4 regions of the Paenibacillus sp. 22594 genome follow, and region 3 is predicted to be linked to each of the others. Evidence: riboswitches for the same ligand, from Rfam matches in the RefSeq annotation. Region 3 holds a riboswitch; each other region holds the start of a gene.

Region 1 (4,315 bases), on a different contig from region 3:
AGCGACATCCGCGTAGATCACGGGAGGTTTCACGCAACGCGAGCCATAGGATTGCACCCAGCCATTCTGGGTGAACAGATAACCACCTAGCTTCTCGCCAAAGAACTCGACCATGTCCGTCCGCTCAAACTCACCATGCACCAGCACATCCAAGCCAAGCTCCTCCTGAAGTGTAATTGCTTCGGCGATTTGACGGCGGACGAACGTATCATAGCGCTCCTCATTCCATACCCCTTTGCGCCATTTGAGACGCGCCTGACGAACCTCAGCCGTCTGTGGAAAGCTACCGATGGTTGTAGTCGGGAGCAGGGGCAAACGCCATTTCTCCTGCTGCAGCTGCACTCGCTCTGCGAACGGCAGGCTCCGGCTGTCCGGAAGTTCGTCCAGACGGCGGACCTGCTCCGCCACATCCCGGCGGCCGCGTTCAGGAAGTGCGCGGAAGACAGCCAGCGCTTCCCGGCTCTCTGCAAGCTCCGCCTCGGCCGTTCCGTTGTCACCGCCTGCGGCTGCGGCGAGCAGCCGAAGCTCTGCCAGCTTCTCGTCGGCGAAGGCCAGTGCCTGCTTCACGGCAGGCTTCAGCTTTCCTTCGCTCTGCACCGTTACGGGTACATGGAGGAGGCTGGAGGATGGCTGAAGAATCAGCCGGTCCAGCGGTACATGAAGAGCCAGCTTCTCAATCAGTCCAAGCTTGGCATCAGGGTCTGCGCGCCAGATACTGCGGCCGTCGATAATGCCAGCACCCAGCCATTTATCTTCCGGCCAGCCAAGTCGTTCGATCGCCTCCAGATTCGCGCCGCCATCGTGGACGAAGTCAAGTCCAATCGCTTGTACCGGCAACTCAAGCAAGGCTTCCAAGGGTTCAGCCGCTTCGAAATAAGTCTGTAGAATCAGATTCAAGCCGGGGACTGCAGCGGAAATCTCGCCATAAATGGTCTTCAGCAGGGCAATTTCTCCTTCGTTCAGTCCTATAACGATGGCCGGTTCGTCAATCTGCACCCAAGCTACACCTTCCTGCTGAAGCTCCTGCAGCAGCTGAATATAAGCCGGCAGGAAGCGGGCAGCAACCTCCCCGATTTCCGCAGCCGGAAATCCCTTGGACAGCTTGAGGAAAGTATAAAGTCCGACGATAACCGCTTTACCTTCAATACCTGCCTGCGTTTTGGCAAAGCGGTAGGCGGCCAGCGGTTTGTTCTCAGTCAGCCGGGGTGTAAGGCTGCCGATCTCCGGCACGATATAATGGTAATTCGTATTGAACCATTTGGTCATCTCGCAGGCCGGGGCAGCAGCATTGCCGCGGGCCATGGCGAAATATAGATCAAGCGGGACCGCTCCGCCGTCATAATCATAACGGGGCGGCACAATGCCGAACATGACAGCTGTATCCAGCACATGATCGTAGAAGGTGAAATCATTCACCGGGATCAGGTCAATACCAGCCTGTTGCTGCGACTGCAGATGCTGAAGCTGAATGTCCGCCATTTCAGCACGGAACTCTTGCTCGCCAATTTTGCCGGACCAGTAAGCCTCCAGCGTTTTTTTCCATTCACGGTTTTTGCCGATTCTCGGGTATCCCAGATTGCTGGTGATCCATTTAGTTGTCATTGAGATCTGCTCCTCATCTGTTCGCGATTTGTTGTTTGTTCTTATAAAAAGACGCCTCTCCCGAAAAATAAGCCATAGGGAAAGACGCCCATTGATCTTTTTAATGGAATAACGTCCGAACACCTCCCTATCTTCCGTAGGTACTGCAGTGCTTCAGAGTCAGGCAGGTCTCCTGGCTATCGGAGTCATCGTTCTTCAGCAAGTCTTCCCGGCTGGATCTACCTGTCTGCCAGTGACACATTTAGCTGGAACTCTTCCGTTACAGTGGCGGGACCGCGTCGGTTTCGAACCGAACTTCCCTATTAAGCTGGACAAAAGCTACGTTCACTCCGTCCGGCACCTGTCTCCTATATTCGCTTTTCAAAACTTCATCCTTTAGTCTGATGCCATCATACTGTACCCTTTTTACCATCTGCAACAGATTCCGCCGATTCCAGCTATACACATTCGCTATAGCAAAGCAGCTTTTTGCCCGATTGGGCATCTGAATCTTGATCAGTCCTCATGACAAAAAGGCGATACCCTCCAAGGAAGGCACCGCCCGCATTATTCTTTTCTATTCTAGAACCAAACCAGATAAACCACCACAGCAAGAACAATCCGGTAAATCGCAAACGGCAGCAGCTTGATGCGGTTGATCAGCTTCAGGAAGAAACGCATGGACAGCAGCGCGAACAGAAAGGCGCTGATGAACCCGGCAATAAAGAACGGCAGCGCATCGAGAGTGAAATACTGCCAGTTCTTCAGCAGTGAAATCAGGCTGGCTCCAGCCATAATCGGCACCGCCATAATGAAGGTGAAGTCGGCAGCGGCACGGTGGCTCATTCCGAGCAGAACACCACCGGAGATCGTTGATCCGGAACGGGAGAACCCTGGCCATAGCGAGAAACACTGGATCAGACCGACCGATAGCGCCTGCCTATATGTAATTTGGTCGACACTCTCCGCTTTGATCTTTTTGGGGGCGAAAAGGTCTGCGCAGATCATTAGAATCGCTCCGACGACCAGACCAATCAGCACCGTTGAGGTCGAAAACAGATGCTCATCAATATAATCCTCGAACAGAAAACCCAGCACCCCAGCAGGGATAAGACCCACAAGCACCTGTGCCAGCTTCAGCCGTCCCGTGGTTTCCACTGCAGGCTGCCCTTCCGGCACCGCTGTCAGCTCTTTGCGGCTGAACCGCTTCAGACCCAGAAGATCAATAAACCTGTTGCGGAAAATCACCACCACGGCCAGGATGGAGCCCAGCTGAATCACTACCTTGAACGTATTCGCTGTGTATTTTCCGAGAAATTCCTGCGATTTCAGCCACATATCATCGACAATAATCATATGACCCGTGGAGGATACCGGAGCAAATTCAGTCAAACCTTCAACAATACCCAATATGATTGCTTTAATTATAGTCAAAAGCTCCATAGAATCTCCTCCTAAAAGTTTTGTGAGCATCACATCTACTGAAATCACTTCGTTCAAAACTCGCTTCGGAAGCATAAACTTAGTTTTGTGAGCATCACATCTATGAAATCACTTCGTTCAAAACTCGCTTCGGAAGCATAGACATGGTTGATATTGTTAGCCGCGGGCTTTGCCGGCGGTATGGCGTTTACGCAAATACATCAGTCCCAGCACGAGAATTCCTCCGGCAATCAGGGCGTAGACCACGCTGGAGTATGCTTCTATATACCCGCCTATGTCCTCCCAGGACTCTCCGAGGGCAGCACCCAGCAGGATCAGCAGTGTATTCCAGCCCAGCGTGCCGATGGTTGTAAACAACATGAACAATCCGAATTTCATTCCCGACATCCCTGCCGGAATCGAAATCAGGCTGCGCACCAGCGGAATCATCCGGCAGAACAGCACCGTCCAGTAGCCGTATTTGTCAAACCAGGCATCGGCCTTGCGGATATCACTTTTCTTGATCCGTATCCATTTTCCATATCGGTCCACGATCCGCTCCATTCGGCTGACATCCAGCATCCGGCCGATCCAATACAGAATGGCTGCACCCAGCAAAGAACCCGCCGTAGAGGCAATGAGCACACCCGGTATCGTGAGTCCGGAGGTTGTAGTCATAAACCCGCCAAAGGGCAGGATGACCTCTGAAGGTATGGGAGGAAAGACATTTTCCAGCGCCAGCATCAGAAAAATACCGGCATATCCGAACTGCTCCATAATATCTGTAATCCAGGTTTTCATTCGATTCCCTCCATCTAGATGAGATTTTTCTTGAGGTTGCGCAAATAGCGGCTGCGGATGAAGAAGAAGTACAGTGTCTGGGCAGCCAGATAACTGGTCAGCACTGCTCCGGTCTCGGCAGCGATGGACAGATAGAACAGCCGTTGCAGCGCAATAAAAGCAAACAGGCTATGCAGAACCGCCAGCAGCACCGGAATGAAAAACATGAGTGCCAGCTGCAGCGTCGCAATACGGTCCAGCTCCTGGTCGGTCAGACCCATTTTGGACAGGGTGGAATACTGCAGGCGGTCATGATCCAGATCCATATAAAGACGGAAGTAGAGGAAGCTGCCGGCAGCGATGAAGAAGACGGTTCCGACAAGCAGCGAAGCAAACAGCATGGTGCTGTACAGCGTGCGCTGAATCTCAAATAAGGTTCCGCTGATCACGACGGCATAAGCAGACTTTTCTTCATAGGGAACCTTCCCTTTGGCAGCGAGCTCTGAAGCCACCCCCACCGTCCGGGCAAAAT
Region 2 (4,315 bases), on a different contig from region 3:
CGGTCAGGTAGCCGGTTACCCGGCGCAGACGGCGGATATGCACATCGTTCTCATGCGCGTCGCAGGAAGGGCAATTGGTGCCAATCACGCCTTCGTAACCGCAGTTCGAGCAGCGGTCCACCGGATGGTTGATGCTGAAATAGCTGACTTGCTGCTCCAGCGCGTAACGGATAATCTTGACAAAAGCCGCCGGGTTGCTGCGTGCATTACCATTCAGCTCCACATAAGAGATTGCACCCGCATTGCAGTATTCATGGAACGGGGCTTCCAGGCTGATTTTCTGCGCAGCGCTCAGCTCATGGTAGACCGGGATGTGGAAAGAGTTCGTATAGTATTCACGGTCGGTGATGCCCGGAATGGAACCAATTACTTTACGGTCCACCTTGGTGAACTTACCGGACAGCCCTTCAGCAGGTGTGGCGAACAGAGTGATGTTGAGGTTCAGTTCCTCGCTCTTGCGGTCGCAGTATTCCCGCATGTGGCGGACAATAGCGAGCGCCTTGGCATGGATCTTCATGTCCTCGCCGTGATGCTTGCCGTACATGGCCTTCATGCACTCCGCCATGCCGATGAAGCCAATCGACAGACTGCCGTGCTTCAGCAGTTCGCCAACAGAATCCTCGGGAGCCAGGTCCTGGCCGCCTTCCCAGACGCCTTCGCGCATCATGAAGTCAGAGGCTTTGGCCTTCTGGGAAGCCTGGATGCGGAAGCGGTGGAGCAGCCCTTCCAGAGCGATGTCCATGTAATGGTTCAGATCGTCATAGAAACCGTTCTCGTCCGCGGCAAGCCGGCGTCCTGTGGCGGTGCCGTAAGCCAGTCCCAGCCGCACGAGATTGAGCGTATTGAAGGACAGGTTGCCTTTGCCGGAGCAGTGGTTGCGTCCGAAGCGGTCGCCCAGCACCCGTGTGCGGCAGCCCATGGTTGCAAATTCAGTATCCGGGTCGGCCGGATCATAATATTGCATGTTGAGTGGCGCATCCAGATTGGCGAAGTTCGGGTACAGTCTGCGGGCGGAGCATTCGGCGGCCTTGAGGAACAAGTGATAGTTCGGATCGCCCTGCTGCTGGTTCACGCCCTGCTTGCATTTGAAGATCTGGATCGGGAATACCGGCGTTTCGCCGCTGCCGAGTCCGTTCATCGTTGCGGTCAGCAGCGAGCTGATCACCAGCTGACCTTCGGGAGAGGTGCACGTGCCATAGTTGATGCTGGTAAAAGGAATCTGGCCGCCCGAGCGGCTGGACATCGTATTCAGGTTATGTATCATGCTCTCTGCAGCCTGCAGCGTTTCGCTCTCCGTCTCCTTCAGCGCAAAGCGGAAGGCCCGCGGATACAGCTCTGACAGATCGCTGCGGCTCATAGTGACTTCGCCAAGATGCTCACCAGCTTGTCCTTCTTCGAAATATTCGAGTCCCTTGCGGAACAGCTTGGCAAAGGACTTGGTCACATAAGGGGCCAGGTCATAATCCAGCTTGTTGGCGGATACGCCGCCGTATTGGGCATTTTGCTGAGACTGGAAAATAATCGCCACAAGTGACATCGCGGTCATAATCGAGTTCGGAGGTCGCACACTGCCGTTGCCAGTGTTAAAGCCTTCGCGGAGAAGACGCTCGAACGGGATAAAGATGCAGTTGGTGGTTCCGATGGCGTATTGGTCCAGATCATGGACATACACTACGTTATCGAGGGTAGCCTGTACCAGTTGCGGCGGCATTGTGAAGTTGCGGGCATACCACTTGGAATACTCACTGCCGAACTTACTCATTTTGCCGGAAAAGCTTTCTCCGTTCAAATTGGCATTCTCGCGCAGCAGATCCAAATCCCGGCTGTCGATAATATCGCGCCCCAAATGGATGAGTTCCTCTAACATAACCTCCTGTGCATCTTGTCCACCGTTGTACCGTTTCTCCAGCAACGTCATTGTGCAGCTCTCCTCTCCGTATATAAAAAACGTCCTGATAGTAATAAGACACCCGTTAACTCAGTAAAAAGAGCATCTTCCGCCGAGGACGGCGGAAAATGCCCGGATGCGTAACACAAATAACCGAAACCGGATATTTGCGGATGGTCTCCATGGAAAGAAGCTTTCCCGCAGAAGCCGATACCTGAACGCGATAAGGCTTATCGCATTCAGGTATCGGCAGCCTTTGCTTCCCATCCTGGGGGAAGGCTAAATCTGCTTTTGCAGGCCGCATACGGACACCTCTCCTGTTCCTCGCAGGCGTAAATGATGGTGCCCGGAAACAGGCAGGTCTCCTGGCTTCCGGTGAATTCCGGAGGCGCCTTCCCAAGGGGCAATGCCCTCAGTGGCGTGAGCCTCCAGATACTGTCCCGCAGGGCTTGTGGAAGCCTGCTGAACATCCGGTTACAGTGGCGGGACCACAGCGGATTTGCACCGCGCTTCCCTATTAAGCTTCAGCGCTCGTTATAGAGGCGAAGCACCTGTTTCCACTATATTTTGTTGTCGCTAGATAAAAATAACCCAATATCTTGTGTTTGTAAACATTTTTTTGCGAGCCCGCGCTGGGGGCGGATTCAGCCGATTTACTCACAGATGATCCACAGTTAGTCCACAGATGTTCCCGTGTTCGTCCACAATTAATCCACAGGTAATCCACAGAATAACGACAAATTTTGCCGAATTTGATTCAAACATTGGCCCGAAAACCGCCACAAAGACTCCATATATACGGTGAGTACAATCACGGGATTTCTTGCGGAGGGTTGTTAGGACTTTAGGCGATTTGTGACGGTAGACAGGAGTTGTTACAATAGAAGGGACTGAAGACTTATATAACGGATTTTTTTATATTTTATAGTAGGAGGGATTTCAGAATGGCGATTGGTGAAGTAACCGTAATTCCGATCGGCACAGGCAGCACCAGCCTCAGCAGCTACGTGGCTGATATGCAGCGGGTGCTGGAGACGGTGGAAGGCATTACCTACGAACTGACATCCATGGGCACGATTATTGAAGGACCGCTCACGCGGATTCTGGCTGCTGTAGAAGCGCTGCATGAGTCCCCGTTCACAGCAGGTGCGCAGCGTGTCTCTACTTCGCTTAAGATTGATGACCGCCGCGACAAAGCCTCTACGAGCCGCAGCAAACTAGAATCGGTGGAGCGCAAGCTGCAGGCGGAATAGTTCTGAATAATTACAGCACACAAGGAGCGTGTCCTCTATGGCGGCAATGAATCAGCAGATCGGGATACAGATGTATACACTACGGGATATGGCCGAAAAGGATTTTCTGGGCACACTGTGCAAAGTGGCGGAGATCGGCTACAAGTCGGTAGAATTTGCTGGTTATTTCGGCGTATCGGCTGCCGAATTGCGCAGAACGCTGGATGAGCTGGGGCTGGCGGCTCCCTCGGCACATGTCGGATTGGATTTCAGCAGTCTGGAGAAGATGCAATCGGCATTATCGAGAGAGATTGAATATGCCCGGGAGGTGGGGCTGGAGTATATCATCACGCCTTCGGCGCCGCTTCCGCAGCATCCGGCACTGGATGATGTGCTTGCACTGGTGCCCTTCTTTGAAAAGGCTTCTGAACTTGTGCGGGCGGCGGGTCTGAAGTACGGCTATCATAACCATGACTTTGAGTTCAAGCAGGTCAACGGGCAGGCTGTGATCGACATCTGGCTGGAGCGGATTCCGGCTGAGCATATGGTGGCTGAGTTTGATTTGGGTTGGGTGCATGTAGGCGGTGCCGTACCGGCAGAATATGTATCCCGTTACGCCGGGCGCGTTCCGCTGGTCCACATCAAGGATTTTGGCGCGGGCCATGAAGAAGCCGATCTTGGGAAGGGCCAGGTCGACTTCGAGAGTGTCTTCAAGGCTGCGGATGACGCCGGCATTCGGCACTATATTGTGGAGCAGGAGGTCTTTGCTTCTTCTTCTCTGGAGAGCGCAAGGCTGGCACTGGATTACTTCCGCAGACGGGGAATGCTGGGATGACTTTGAGGGACTCGATTCCCCTCCGCAGCGCGGGTCCTGTAGAAATTACGGTCGCAGCACTGTGAAAGAATGGGTTGCGTTTTTCCCCAGACGGGGTATAATGTATTTTGTTTGACAGAAAAAAAGCTTTAAGCTGGTGTAGCTCAGGGGTAGAGCAACGCACTCGTAATGCGTAGGCCGGGGGTTCAATTCCCTTCACCAGCATCCTTAATAACTCAATCATGGCGCGGCTTTCCGGGATTTCGGGGGGCTGCGTTTTTTTATGATAAACCTACTACTGTAACTATATATAATCAAGTTGGAGGTTAACACATCTGTGAAAAGTGAAGACTTATATCAACTTATAGGTAATAAACTTGT
Region 3 (4,315 bases):
CCGGACAGGAGACCGGCGCGACTGCGAGCGCTGTTGTGAAGGGGGCCGCGGGCGGGAACGCCAGCGCGGCCACGCCTTCTCCGGCGGCGGGGGGCACCGCGCCGGCAGCTCCCGGAGCCTCGGGAGCGGTGCCGGAGGCATCCGCGTTCGAGGTGACCGTGCAGCTGGAGGCCGGCGCGAAGCTGGCCGCAGGCGACATGATTATCGCCGGGGAGTACAAGCTGATCCTGCAGCCGGCTTCGGGCAAGGCAGCAGTCAGCACCCCGAGCGCCGGGGCGGACACCTCTTCAAGCGCTGAACCTTCGCCTAAGGCAACTGGTGATACGGACAGCGAATGATGCGTGGCAGTAGAATATGTTTTCAACACATTATCCTGAACAGCACGATTAGCCATGAGTGTGGGGCGCGTGCAGTTCGGGATTTTTGCTAATTTATGGTGTATATGAGTTGAACCCGGGAAGTCGAACGCTGGGCGTGTTTTAAAGTATCAGACCGACCCTGGAAATTGAAACAGCGACAGTAAAGGACAAGAAAGTCCTAGACTGTCGCTGTTTCATTGAATGCTAACGTTCTACGTTAGAGTTAAATATGACAAAGAAAAGTATAACTCTAAGCATGTGCTAATGCAGGTACACAGAATTTTGAGCTTGGATCTAAAGTAAAGTTAGACTTTATAAAAAGCATATCACCGTTGTTGTCCATCCACTCGTACTGTACGTTCTCAGGCAATTGATCTGGTGTGAAATGAAAATGAATATATTCTGTTTGCTCATTAGCAATACGCTTAAGTAGGCGATCTAAATTAACGTCACATTGACTAACTACATCATATAAATTTAGGTTATGACCTTCTTGTTGATAGACGATAATAGCCTCGTCCTCTTGCGAATAATATATTGATTCGGGAAATACTTTTATAGCGTAAAACATAAAGAGTCCTAGGTTATTAATAACACCAAATTGTTCTGAAACAGGTCGGCGAGACAAAACCATTCTTTTGATAAATGCCAAGTCTTCTTTATGGGAACAATTCAACTTGCGCAAGGTGGTATCCGCATTTGGAGTGGGGTGATATTTAAGTTTGATTTGGGATTCACCAACGGCTTTAAATCCAAATATTGGATAGAAATCAATTACACTGCTATTAGCGAATAAGAAGAAGAAATCACAATCTTGCTCGTAAAAATCTAGAACGTGCCTCATCAATTTTCCAGAAAGTCCTTTCCCTCTAAAATCCGGATGAGTCATAACTGTTCCAATTTGAATCGCTTTTTTATTAAATCCATTTATCATCAAGTCCATTTTGCTAACTGATACATTGGCAATGACTACATTATCTCTGATGAAAGAATGGCATATATAACGATCATCCCAGAATCCTTTCTGATACCAATCTTCAAAGTTGATATCAAAAACCAAAGTCGCTAGTTGATTAAAACTATCCCTGTAAACTTTGCTATCTTTATAATCGTTAACTAGGCCGATGTTATCAATATCTATATTTTCACTAGAAAACACAAATATCCCCCCATTGTCTTTATGTTCACACTACCACGGGAAGCTTTAATATATAAGGGTAAATATAAGGTATAACTAAACTATCCCAAGACAGTTTATCGTAGCGTGTAGCCAGTCTAGTTTTGAGTGTAGGATTCACCGCCGACTACGTATTTATGATAGTTGCTTTACGCAAGCGCCTCTGCTTCGTCAGCTCACCGTCAGAGGTTTTTCCGTGATTGGCATGCTGAAAGAGATGAAACAGCGCTATCTGGTGCAAGGAAAGCGAAACCGCCTACGTCCACTATGAAACAGCTTGTCTATAGACATACAAGGGAATACTGGATATGATTATTGATATTAAAATTTAATAGGTTATGGAGAAGGTGCCGGTTCTGCTTCGCAGAAACAGAATCGGCTTAAAAGGGAAGCACGGTGCAAATCCGGCGCGGTCCCGCCACTGTAAATGCGGAGCGGCTCTTAGAGCGGCCACTGTCCGGATATAAGGATGGGAAGGCCAAGAGCAGCAATGAGGCATAAGCCAGGAGACCTGCCTTTTTCGTGAACGTTTCTATTCTTCGTGGGGTAAGAATGCGGAACATATACAGATGGATGGAGTCCGGAGCTTAGGACAGCCGCAACCTTCACTTTGTATTCTTCCCGGGCCGCCCTGAACAAGGGCGGTCTTTATGTTGTTAAGGTTACCCCCTGCAGTGCACTACAATCCATTTCATTAAAAAGGAAAGAGGTTGACGATGAAGACATTGTATTCTGCCAAGTCTTTTATACTTGGTCTGGTCTTATTACTGGTTATTTCGATTACAGGTACCGCTGTGGTTCCGGCGGGACAGGCTTTTGCTGCGGCAGGAGCCTCCGCTAACAAGGTAACGAATAGTGTTGCAGACGCTGTGTATGAGGCTGACCATTCTGCGGACGGAGAAGCCGCAGCGGCACTAACCGCAGCAGCTTCCGGGGGACAGGTATCGGTCTCGCAGGCAACGTATACAGCTGCCGAATATATTATCAGCGGCGGTGTGACCTCGGAGTGGCAGGCGATCGGCCTGGCCCAGGCGGGCTACCGGGTGCCGGAGAGCTATGCCCAGTCGCTTGCACAGAAGGTGCAGGCTGCGGGAGGTATCTTCCCGAACGTTACGGATTATGCGCGGATTGTGCTTGCCGTGCGGGCGACCGGCGGGGATCCGGCGAATTTTGCCGGCAGCGGTTCGGGGGCAGGGTACAATCTGCTGGAGCGCATCTACAACAGTGACAAAATCAGCGGCCAGTCGCTGAATGCTCCGGTATATGCACTGCTGGCACTTGATTCCGGAAGCTATACGCTTCCCGGGGATGCCAAATGGAATCAGACAACATTGTTAAGCGAAATTCTATCCAAGCAAAACAGTGACGGCGGCTTTGCTCTGTTCCCGGGGGCGAGCGATCCGGATATGACGGCCATCGTCCTGACCGCACTCTCTGCTCATAAGAATGACCCGGCTGTTGCGACAGCCGGACAAAAAGCCGTAGCCTGGCTGGCTGCCAAACAGGACGCCAGCGGTGGTTACGGGGACAGCAGCGAAAGTGTGGCTCAGGCCATCATTGCCCTGTCTTCTTATGGCGTAGACCCCACCAGTGACGAGTTCACCAAGAACGAAGCAGATCTGGTCAGCCGACTTCTGAGCTTCCGGCTGGAGAATGGTGCCTTTGCCCATAATCAAGGCGGCAGTGCCAATGTGCTGGCCACGGAACAGGGACTCCAGGCGCTGGTGGCCTACAGCTTGTTCAGCGGTGGAACGAACGGAAAACTGTACGATTTTTCCAAGCCGGCACCGCAGAATCCGTTAGTCTATGTGCCGCTCACGATCGAAGGCCCTGAGCAGACACTGGGTCAGGGCAGCGCATATGCGGGAAATGTACTCGAAGCGCTGGACAAAGTAGCTGCAGCGAACGGACTGACGGTTACGAACCCTTCCGGTAACTATGTCACGGGTATTGGCAGCATCTCTGCCGGGACCTATGGCGGGTATGATGGCTGGATGTATGCCGTTTCGCGCGGTGGTGAATGGGCAAGCGTCGATGTAGGCATGAAAGACTTCAAGCTGAAGGAGTCGGACAAACTGCTGGTTTATTATGCCGGCAGCGATACACAGCTTGTAGATCAAGTATCCCTTTCCAAGGTGCAGCCTAGAGAGGGTGAAGCTTTTACCGTTACGGTCACCCAAAAAACATGGGTATGGAATAATTCCACATCCACTTCCAGTCCGGTAACCTCAGGCGCTGCCGGGGTACAGGTGACAATTGGGGATCATACGGTCACAACAGATGCAAAAGGAACTGCAGCCTTTACCGGAGGGATTTCAGCAGGTGATTATACGCTTGCTGTGACCGGCTACGCTCCGGGGAAGGCCCCGGCAGTTGCGAAATATACGCAGTCTTTGAAGATCGCTCCCAAGAATGTAGCGGCTTATCTGTCGGTTGAAGGACCGCAGGGGCCAGTCATTGACGGTGCGCTGGAGGCGTATAATACACTGGAAGCGCTGAAGAAGCTCGCCGAGTCCGGCAATATTCCGCTGAAGATTACAGAATCTTCTTTTGGCAGCTATGTCTCGTCGATCAACGGAATAGAGAGCGGCACGTATAAGGGCTATTGGAGCTTTGCGGTGCAGCGGGGCGGCGAATGGATCTACCCGTCTGTCGGGATGGGGGATTATGTACTGGAGGCATCCGACCGGGTGCTGGTGTATTATGCCGGTGCGGATACCCAGGTGGTGGATACGGTACAGGTCAGTCCAGCGCAGCCTAAGCCGGGGGAAGCTTTTAC
Region 4 (4,315 bases), on a different contig from region 3:
CCTGCAAAGGCTGTCGGGACGATTATAAAGTAACAGAAGCGCAGATCGCCCGTATTCTGGCGTCGTCGATGTTCAATGAAGGCAACACTGCTTCAGATCAGGTGTATGCGGAGCGGGTCGCCATGTGCAGCACCTGCCCCAAACTGCAGGATGGTGTAACCTGCACCGCCTGTGGCTGCATCATTCCGGTTGTTGCCCGGTTGAAAGCACGTGGCTGTCCGCTTCCCGGCGGCGGCCTGTGGCAGCCGGTTAACGAATAGGCGCGATACAGATGTCGTCCAGGCCTGGCTGTCTAGAATACAGCATCGCATGAACATGGCTGAACCCAAAACCCCCGAATTCCACCAGCTTGGTAAACTGTGGAATTCGGGGGTTCTTGTTTTTGTTCACTCACGTATAAGTGGGCTTATGCAGATCCGGCCGCCTCACTGCTATCCGGCATATCTGTATAGTATAGATCAACCAGCATGTCTTCGTTATAATTGCCAAACCCTTTACCGAACAGGGTAAGACCCCCGATATGCTCGGCGTCCTCTTCCACCGAAAGCATGAACGTCCATTGTTTGCTGCGAATGCCCACCTGGTCAAGTGTAACCTCGGACAGTTTATGACCATCCATAAAAGTACCCTTGGGCGTAACCCTCAGCTGCTTGAGCAATCCGTATTGATTGGTGAGTGCGGGCCACCAGGAGGGGGTATATTTGCCCTGTCTGTCTCCGTAATCACCGGGACTGGTCCAATAGCCCAGTTTGTGCCCGTTCAGGGTAAAGGTGATGTCCGAAGGCCAATTGTTATTGATGGACGGCGCTTCTGAGGCGATCTCCATCGTAATAACCAGTTCCTCCGGCTGCTGGCTGGACAGCAGAAAGTTGGGGATTTTATATTCGACATACCCCTTGCCAAACCAGAGAATACCGGCATTCATCCGCTCCAAATCCCAGAAGTAACGCGGATCGTCAAAGTTGCCGATGATTTGCTCAGTGGTAGCCAGTCCACAGGTCGGTTCGATCTGAAAATTGGAATAATGCCCGACCGGAATCTCTTTCCGGTGGCATTTACGCTCTATTTTGTCTTGGCCCGGGAACAGAATCTCAGCATGGTCCACGTCAATCGTACAGATTTTCTGCAGGCCGCTCCGTCCGGGAGCCATATGGGTGCGGATCAGCCCGGCGGCTTCCAGCTTACGCACATGCATGGTCATGATCGCACTGCTGAGCTTGACTGCTCCGGCTAATTCCTTGACATTCATGGGCTGAACGGCGAGCAGACGGAGCATATGCAGGCGTACAGAGCTGGATAATGCTTCGTACACCGGCAGGGATTCTTCAGTAAGATCAAGTTTCATGAAAAGCCTCCGATACAGGATTATAGTTAATAATTATATTACTCAAGCGGCATTCTTACAAGCTTCCTGCGGCTGCACTTTTATCACAGACATGTGTGAGCGATGTCCGCTATGATGTACAGGATGAATCAGCGACGAAACAAGGTGCCTTTGATTGTATATCAAGGGATAACAGGGAATCGGGTGCAACTCCCGAGCGGTCCCGCCACTGTAAGGAAGAGCCGGCTTTCAAAAGGTCACTCGGTGATAGCTCCGGGGAAGACGAAAGCCATGCTGTGATCCCGAGCCAGGAGACCTACCTTGTTTGCGCACACACGACTCTACGCGGATAGGAGCGGTGTACGAACGGATGATCAGATGGGGGTGCGCTGCTTGTTTTGGCGGCGGAGCAGCCTTCTCTTTGTGATCTGAACACGTACATGTAACTCCCACCCCTACAGGGCGGGAGTTTTTGGTTTGAAATCTAAGACTTATATGTTTCTCACCATGTCAGAATTAAGGATGGAGGTTTTTGAATGCACAAACGCAGTTTTTGGCGTTTTGCAGCGTTGGTCTGTGTATTTGCCGTTTATTTGTTGCTGAATGAACCGGGCACAGCTGAAGCGATGCACATTATGGAAGGTTTTTTACCGGTAGGCTGGGCGTTGTTCTGGTGGGTGGCCTTTCTGCCATTCTTTTTGCTGGGAGTCCGTAAGCTTACCCGAATCACCCGGGACAATCCCGAGCTGAAGCTGCTGCTGGGTCTGTCGGGTGCCTTCACATTCGTACTGTCCGCCCTTAAAATGCCGTCGGTAACCGGAAGCAGCTCCCATCCTACAGGGACGGGACTTGGCGCTGTGATGCTGGGGCCGCTGCCGATGAGTGTGATCGGATCGGTTGTGCTGTTGTTCCAGGCACTGCTGCTGGCGCACGGAGGGATTACTACACTTGGCGCGAACGCCTTCTCCATGGCGGTGGCCGGACCTTTTGCCGGTTATGCGGCCTATAGGCTGATTATGAAACTGAATGGACGGGAAAAGCTGGCAGTGTTCTGTGCGGCTGCGGTAGCGGATCTGATGACCTATGTCGTCACTTCCTTTCAGCTTGCGGTGGCTTTTCCGTCAGCAGATGGCGGCGTGCTGGCTTCCTTTGCTAAATTTGGCGGTATATTTGCCGTGACCCAGATTCCACTGGCAGTCAGCGAAGGACTCTTGACCGTGCTGCTCTGGAACTGGCTGAAGGCTTACAGTCCGCAGGAGCTGTCACTGCTCAAACGTGCAGCCGGAGGAGGAAGCGAACGGTGAAGAACAAATGGAGAAACCTGTTGATGCTGCTCGCAGTGATTCTGCTGGTGGTCCTGCCGCTTCTGCTCGTGAACGGGGATTTCGGCGGAGCCGATGACGCGGCCGAGAGCGCAATCACGGAGATTGATCCCGCATACAAGCCCTGGTTCAAGCCGCTGGCCGAGCTGCCGGGTGAGACGGAGAGCATGCTGTTCGCGCTGCAGGCGGCTCTTGGTGCAGGAGTTATCGGCTATACGCTGGGTCTCTTGAGGGGGAGACAGGACCGGCAGAAGCTGAATGATTAGAAGAATGGATGCGTTATCCTGCAGCAATGCCCTGAGGCAGCTGTCCCCGATGTGGAAGAGCCTTTTTGCGTCCGTTATGTTCGTACTCGCTTATGTGCTGCATCCGGCGCTTCAGATGCTTATTGCACTCTGGATGATGCGGTGGTGTCTTCTCTACGCCAAAATCCCTCCGCGTGCATATGGCCTACTTGTCGGCACAGCATTGTTGTTCTTCGGCCTCAGCCTGCCGGCATTGCTGGTGGAGCTCGGCCATCCGGCTGCCGGAGAGGCTTCTTGGTATCTGCAGATACCAGGAATGTCCCGGGTTTTGTACATGACCCCGGCAGGGGGAATGCGGGCTGTGCTGCTGCTGGCCCGGGTGTCAGCCTGCCTGGCCTGCTGCCTGTTCATTATACTGACGACACCGTTTGGCGAGCTGCTGCAGGTGCTCCGCCGACTGCGGATGCCGCAGATTGTGCTGGAACTGATGCTGATTATGTACCGCTTCCTGTTCCTGCTGGATGACACAGCCCATGGCCTGCTTCTGGCCAGGCGCCTGCGTGGCGGTCAAAGGGGCTTCAGGTCCAAACTGCGGGAGGCTGCAAGTATGGCAGCTTCACTGTTCGCAAACACCATGCACCGGTACTATGGGCTGTCGCAGGGGCTGGCAACCCGGGGATTTACCGAGGAGATTCTTTTACCGCCCTATGTGAAGCGCACAGTGCCGCTAAGGTTTGCTTTTGAAGCCTATGCCGGAATCGCGCTCCTGGTGGCTGCGCAACTGTGGCTGCTATGGGCTTGATGCAAAAGATGATGATCCATGAGTGAAGCCGCCTGGAAAAGAGGAGCAACATGAATATAGAGTACAGTTTGGACTTTGAAGATGTCATATTTCATTATCCGGACACGATGGAGCCTGCACTCCGCGGGTTGACCGTGGCCATCCCCAAGGGCTGTAAAACAGCCTTGCTTGACATAACGGATCCGGCAAATCAACGTTATTTCTCCATGCGGTGGGTCTGCTGCGGCCGCAAAAAGGTACGCTGCTGCAAGCGGGACTGCCTGTATCGTACACCAAAAAAGAACTGGCCGCCCTGCGCCGCAGAGTCGGTCTGGTCTTTCAGGACCCTGAGCAGCAGCTGATCTTGAGCACGCCACTGGAGGATATCTCCTTCGGGCTGCGGGGCACCGGTATGGATGAGACGGAAATTGAATCACGTTGTGCTGCCGTTCTGGAGCAATTGAACCTTACTGCTCTAAAGGATAAACCCATTCATCAGCTCAGCCTGGGCCAGAAAAAGCGCACTGCGCTTGCAGGCGTGATAGCGATGGAACCGGAGCTGATCTTGCTCGATGAGCCAACGTCCTACCTGGACCCGCTGTCCGAGGCGCAGCTTCTAGATGGCCTGGACAATATACACCAT

What was found. Region 3 has a riboswitch for cobalamin ahead of ACTJKB_RS16785 (DUF4430 domain-containing protein). Riboswitches for the same ligand answer to the same signal wherever they lie in the genome.
Region 1: linked by a shared signal. The riboswitch ahead of metE (5-methyltetrahydropteroyltriglutamate--homocysteine S-methyltransferase) and the one ahead of ACTJKB_RS16785 (DUF4430 domain-containing protein) in region 3 are both predicted to bind cobalamin.
Region 2: linked by a shared signal. The riboswitch ahead of ACTJKB_RS24890 (hypothetical protein) and the one ahead of ACTJKB_RS16785 (DUF4430 domain-containing protein) in region 3 are both predicted to bind cobalamin.
Region 4: linked by a shared signal. The riboswitch ahead of ACTJKB_RS06360 (energy-coupling factor ABC transporter permease) and the one ahead of ACTJKB_RS16785 (DUF4430 domain-containing protein) in region 3 are both predicted to bind cobalamin.

Annotation. Positions count from the first base shown of each region.
Region 1 covers NZ_JBQENA010000002.1:470,016-474,330, reverse strand. Annotated here, with positions in the region: gene metE (5-methyltetrahydropteroyltriglutamate--homocysteine S-methyltransferase) at 1-1,602, opposite strand, end outside; cobalamin riboswitch at 1,748-1,961, opposite strand; gene ACTJKB_RS08855 (undecaprenyl-diphosphate phosphatase) at 2,164-3,024, opposite strand; gene ACTJKB_RS08850 (DedA family protein) at 3,181-3,804, opposite strand; gene ACTJKB_RS08845 (ABC transporter permease) at 3,819-4,315, opposite strand, start outside.
Region 2 covers NZ_JBQENA010000009.1:181,043-185,357, reverse strand. Annotated here, with positions in the region: gene ACTJKB_RS24895 (anaerobic ribonucleoside triphosphate reductase) at 1-1,918, opposite strand, end outside; gene ACTJKB_RS24890 (hypothetical protein) at 1,974-2,192, opposite strand; cobalamin riboswitch at 2,227-2,458, opposite strand; gene ACTJKB_RS24885 (MTH1187 family thiamine-binding protein) at 2,833-3,141, shown strand; gene ACTJKB_RS24880 (sugar phosphate isomerase/epimerase family protein) at 3,179-3,955, shown strand; tRNA gene ACTJKB_RS24875 (tRNA-Thr) at 4,088-4,159, shown strand.
Region 3 covers NZ_JBQENA010000004.1:588,769-593,083, reverse strand. Annotated here, with positions in the region: gene ACTJKB_RS16800 (GAP1-N2 domain-containing protein) at 1-338, shown strand, start outside; gene ACTJKB_RS16795 (GNAT family N-acetyltransferase) at 610-1,518, opposite strand; partial or broken gene ACTJKB_RS16790 (IS4 family transposase) at 1,641-1,798, shown strand; cobalamin riboswitch at 1,865-2,069, shown strand; gene ACTJKB_RS16785 (DUF4430 domain-containing protein) at 2,253-4,315, shown strand, end outside.
Region 4 covers NZ_JBQENA010000001.1:1,408,557-1,412,871, reverse strand. Annotated here, with positions in the region: gene ACTJKB_RS06375 (DUF6171 family protein) at 1-260, shown strand, start outside; gene ACTJKB_RS06370 (hypothetical protein) at 250-390, opposite strand; gene ACTJKB_RS06365 (ArsR/SmtB family transcription factor) at 407-1,345, opposite strand; cobalamin riboswitch at 1,471-1,662, shown strand; gene ACTJKB_RS06360 (energy-coupling factor ABC transporter permease) at 1,861-2,628, shown strand; gene ACTJKB_RS06355 (energy-coupling factor ABC transporter substrate-binding protein) at 2,625-2,912, shown strand; gene cbiQ (cobalt ECF transporter T component CbiQ) at 2,905-3,693, shown strand; gene ACTJKB_RS06345 (energy-coupling factor ABC transporter ATP-binding protein) at 3,905-4,315, shown strand, end outside.